2 regions of the Bartonella sp. LJL80 genome follow, and region 2 is predicted to be linked to the other one. Evidence: predicted binding sites of a transcription regulator. Region 2 holds the regulator's gene; the other holds the start of a gene.
The links. The regulator LexA, encoded in region 2, represses DNA repair genes until DNA is damaged. The targets are predictions, from matches to a motif close to TGTTCNNNNTGTGTTCNG.

Region 1 (2,481 bases), on a different contig from region 2:
CAGCCGTCATTTCCGCCGTGATGGGAATAGATTTTGAAAGGGCAACCGGCCCCGTATCCAGCCCCTCGTCCATCTTCATAACCATCATGCCTGTCTTATTGTCGCCCGCCATGATCGCCCGCTGTATCGGGGCAGCACCACGCCACCTTGGCAAAAGCGAAGCATGGCCATTAAAGCAACCATGTTTTGGCGCATCCAGAATGGCTTTTGGCAATAAAAGCCCATAGGCCACAACGATAGCCGCATCCAGTTCAAGGGCGGTAAAACTGTGTTGCTCGTCCTCATTTTTCAGGCTTTTGGGTGTGTGAACAGGAATATTCAGTTGCTGGGCGGCGAGTTGCACCGGCGAAGGGGTCAATTCCAGTCCGCGCCGTCCCGCAGGGCGGGGCGGTTGACTGTAGACGGCCACAATGTCATGGCCGGCACCTTTAAGAGCATGCAGGATAGGCACTGAAAAATCCGGCGTTCCCATGAAGGCAAGCCGCAACGCCATTAGAGCACCGTCCCGCTTTTGGCTTTTTCTTTCGCCAGTTTTTTGAATTTGCGTATCACCATATCGCGTTTCAACTTCGATATATGGTCGATAAACAATACGCCGTTGAGATGGTCGATCTCATGCTGCAAACAGGTTGCCAGCAAATCATCGGCCTCGCATTCCGCCTTCGTGCCATCGCGATCCAGAAAGCTGACACGGACGCGTTTCGGCCGTTCCACTTCGGCATAATATTCGGGAATGGACAGGCATCCTTCCTCATAGACATTGCGCTCATCTGATGACCAGACGATTTCGGGGTTGATAAAGACTTGTGGTGCCTTCGGCTCGTCTTTTCCAGCAACATCAATCACCAGCAAGCGCACCGGCTTACCGATCTGGATTGCGGCCAACCCGACGCCGGGCGCGTCATACATGGTTTCCAGCATATCATCGGCAAGTTTCCTGATTGCACCATCAATACGCTCGACAGGTTTTGAAACCTCGCGCAAAATGGGATCGGGTAATATCACTAAAGGTTTTATCGACATAAATCTGAGTTAATCAATCACTGCTTATCCGTCAATGTCGAATTGCATCTTTGTTCTTGTTTTGATCGCTTTGTTGCAGGAAAACCTTTAAGCTTTCGCCATGATTGATTCGTCTTCGCAACCTTTATTCACCATTGCCGGATGGCCCGTTGATCTCATGGGGCTATTGATGGCGGTCCTTGTGTTCTTCGTCATCATCATGGTGTTGGCAATTTTCAGCGGCAACCGGCGCCGGTCGATGTTGGAAATCCAGACCGCAGAACGGGCGCGGGATGCGGAGATGCATATGAATGCCTTGCTGAAAACCCAAGCCGAAATGCAAGGCCGTATGCAGACAATGGCCGAAATTTTCGGGCGTCGTCAGGCCGAGCTTAACCAGTCGATCCGCGAACAGCTTACCGGGATGACAAGTAATCTCGGTCAGACAATCAACGCGCAAACCAAATCCACCCACGAAAATCTGGCGCGCTTGCAGGAAAGGCTGGCGGTTATCGATACCGCCCAAAACAACATTCAATCCTTGGCAGGGCAGGTGGTGCAGCTGCAAGCTATCTTAAGCAATAAGCAAACACGCGGCGCATTCGGACAAGGCCGCATGGAGGCGATTATTGCCGATGGCTTGCCGCAAAATGCTTATGCATTTCAAGCAACGCTTTCCAACGGCAATCGGCCGGATTGCGTGGTATTTATGCCCAATAAAGCACCCTCGCTGGTTATTGATGCAAAATTTCCGCTTGAAGCATGGAATGCCATGCGTGAAGCGGCTTCCCCCGAAATACGTCAAGCAGCGGAGCGGCAATTTCGCAGCGATATCGACATCCATATCAAAGATATTTCCCAAAAATATCTGATAGCGGGTGAGACACAGGACACCGCTTTTATGTTTGTGCCTTCGGAATCCATTTTTGCGACAATCCATGAAGATTTCGAAGCTGTTGTGCAAAAGGCCAACCGCGCCCGTGTCATTATTGTTTCACCTTCGCTTCTGATGTTGTCGATACAGGTGGTGCAAGCCATCATGAAAGATGCGCGTATGCGCGAACAGGCTCATCTCATCCAATCAGAAGTTGGCAAACTGATGGAAGATGTCGGCCGTCTCGACGACCGTGTCCGCAAACTGCAAACCCATTTCCAGCAAACTGGCAAGGATATTGACGATATTCTTGTCTCGACCGGAAAGGTCAAGCGACGCGGCGAACGTATTGAGGGACTTGATTTAAAAGCGCCAGAAGCAGCCGTGGCCGCCTCGGAAGAAAATGCGCCGCGCTTGCGTCTTGTTGATGAGGACTGAAATCCTGGCCGAGAGTGTGTCGACATCGGCCTGACCCAAGAATATTTTCAACAAACGTTGATAGACTTGTGTGTCAGGAAAACACGCCAAAACAAAGAGATAGAGTTAATTCATGACTCTATAAAAACAGATTCACTCTTCAGCCTTCAGCCTTTTCCGAAAAGTGT
Region 2 (2,481 bases):
CATAAGCACTGGTATCTTGAGAAATAACCAGAAGCTCTTTAACACCAGCATTGACGAGCTTTTCAGCTTCACGCAAAACATCGGCTGCAGGGCGCGAGACTAAATCGCCACGCAGAGCCGGTATAATGCAAAAACTACACCTATTAGAACATCCTTCTGAAATCTTCAGGTAGGCATAATGGCGAGGCGTCAGGCGAATACCTTGCGGGGGAACGAGATCTACAAACGGGTCATGTGCCGGAGGCGCTGCCTCGTGAACAGCCTCCATAACACTTTCATAGGCTTGAGGTCCCGTAATAGCGAGAACGTTAGGATGCGCTTTGCGTATGACATCGGGCTCAGCACCCAAGCATCCCGTAACAATGACCTTACCGTTTTCCTTAATAGCATCGCCAATATTAGCAAGAGACTCATCACGGGCAGAATCCAGAAAGCCGCAAGTATTTACGATTACAAGATCTGCTCCCTCATGCTTGCGAGCAATTTCATACCCTTCAGCACGCAAGCTTGTTATTATACGCTCAGAATCCACAAGCGCTTTAGGACAACCAAGCGATACAAAGCTAATACGTGGCGCAGACATACTTATTCCCAAAAACAATATGGATGGACAACCTTGTATCCATTGCCGAGATTATAAATTGGCCGAAAAACCTTAAGTCAAACCTTGGTAGTAGACCAGATATTTTATGACATGCGGTATATTGCTCGTTTTTCGACTTTTTAACAAAAGCGCGAATAACATGAAGTTGTTAAGTTTGCTACCGAAAACCGCTCTCCTAAACTTTCGCGTCTAACAACGTGAAAGCTTTTAAATTGCGATAAACGGTTTCCAAAAGCCTTTTAATAACGTCGGATAAGGCCGACAAGCCGGCCCTGCAACCTGATGCGATCTGGCCCGAAAATACGCGTTTCATATGCAGGATTTGCAGCTTCCAAGGCAACCGAAGCTCCTTTACGACGATAGCGCTTCAATGTTGCTTCTTCATCGTCAACAAGCGCTACGACGATCTCGCCCGGATTGGCGGTATCTCCACGTTTGATGATCACGGTATCGCCGTCAAAAATACCGGCTTCAATCATAGAATCACCTTTCACTTCAAGCGCATAATGTTCTCCAACACCAATCATATCCGGCGGAAGCGATAACATATTGGTCTGTTGCTGAATTGCAGAGATCGGAACACCAGCTGCAATACGCCCCATAACAGGAACATTGACATTCGCAACAGCCATATCATTTGCTGAAGAAGGTGTTTGCGGCATGACATTTTTCAATGTCTGTCCTTTTGTTCCTTCTATCACACTCGGCGAAAATTTACGCGTTGTTGTGAGGCCAGGAGCAATGGTATCGGGAAGCCGGACAACTTCCAATGCACGCGCACGATTGGGAAGCCGACGGATAAAACCGCGTTCTTCCAATGCAGTTATCAATCGATGAATGCCGGATTTGGAAGATAGATCCAAAGCTTCTTTCATTTCGTCAAATGAAGGTGGGATGCCGCTTTCTTTAAGGCGGTCGTGGATGAACAATAAAAGTTCATATTGTTTGCGCGTAAGCATACAGCCTTCCAATCAACGAATCAAAATAGAAACAAAACCAGAACATACTCTATATGTTCATTAATTGTTCTACAAGTGTTTTCAGACGAGAAGAAGTGTGTTTATCGTGTAACTATCAACAGGGTAACGTCAGGCCTAGATGCCGGCTCCGTCTTGCAGTCCTTGCACGCGCGTTTTGTCCGGTCTGTTCGCTATTTGGTAGACAAATGGGCGCAACACGAAATCAAGCGCGATGACGAATAATGTCCCAATAAAAGATGTTGTGAGATGGTAAATGATAAGGCCGAAGAGTATCGCTGCCAAAAGCCGACCAAACAGTATTGAAGTAACGTTTTGATTGCTCAAGGGATGAATCCAGAGCTCTATCGCTTCTTTGACGATAGCCTTATCAGAATTTTTTAGTTTCTTGTCATTAGCTTCTGGTAAGTCGTTTACAGAAGCTACTGTTCCTAACGCGACGGTTTCGTTTGTATAGGGATCAATCAGTATGAAAGCGCCCAGGGTTTTGTCATCTTGATAATTTGATGCGACTATAGGCTTTTCTGTATTGATCGTTAGCCTGCCGATTTCATTCATCGTCAGTGTACTGTCAAAAATCTTTTGATAGCTATGGATATCAGTTTTATAATCGAGTGAAATTATTTTCATTGGCGTTGTAGCTGTGCCTATACGCAATAAAAAGCGGTCTTTTAGTGAAAGCTGTATAGGTCGCATCCATAAAATGTCGGTGCAAAAGCTCCGAGAGGCATTTATGGTATCTGTTGCAGATACCAAAACATCTCCACGCGATACATCTATCTCGCTTGTTAAGGTGACAGTTACGGCATCGCCGCTGGCAGCTTCTGTGACTTTGCCATCGCTTCCGAATATATCTTTAATGACTGACCGCGCTCCACTCGGTAGGGAGATAACTTCGTG

Region 1: ACYSNS_RS03400 (DNA recombination protein RmuC) is a predicted target of LexA. The motif match lies at 1,075-1,092, and genes of this name have one in related genera.

Annotation. Positions count from the first base shown of each region.
Region 1 covers NZ_JBTXLM010000001.1:755,633-758,113, forward strand. The annotation lists gene fmt (methionyl-tRNA formyltransferase) at 1-493, opposite strand, end outside; gene def (peptide deformylase) at 493-1,023, opposite strand; gene ACYSNS_RS03400 (DNA recombination protein RmuC) at 1,124-2,314, shown strand.
Region 2 covers NZ_JBTXLM010000004.1:220,882-223,362, forward strand. The annotation lists gene rimO (30S ribosomal protein S12 methylthiotransferase RimO) at 1-583, opposite strand, end outside; gene lexA (transcriptional repressor LexA) at 844-1,563, opposite strand; gene cysN (sulfate adenylyltransferase subunit CysN) at 1,699-2,481, opposite strand, start outside.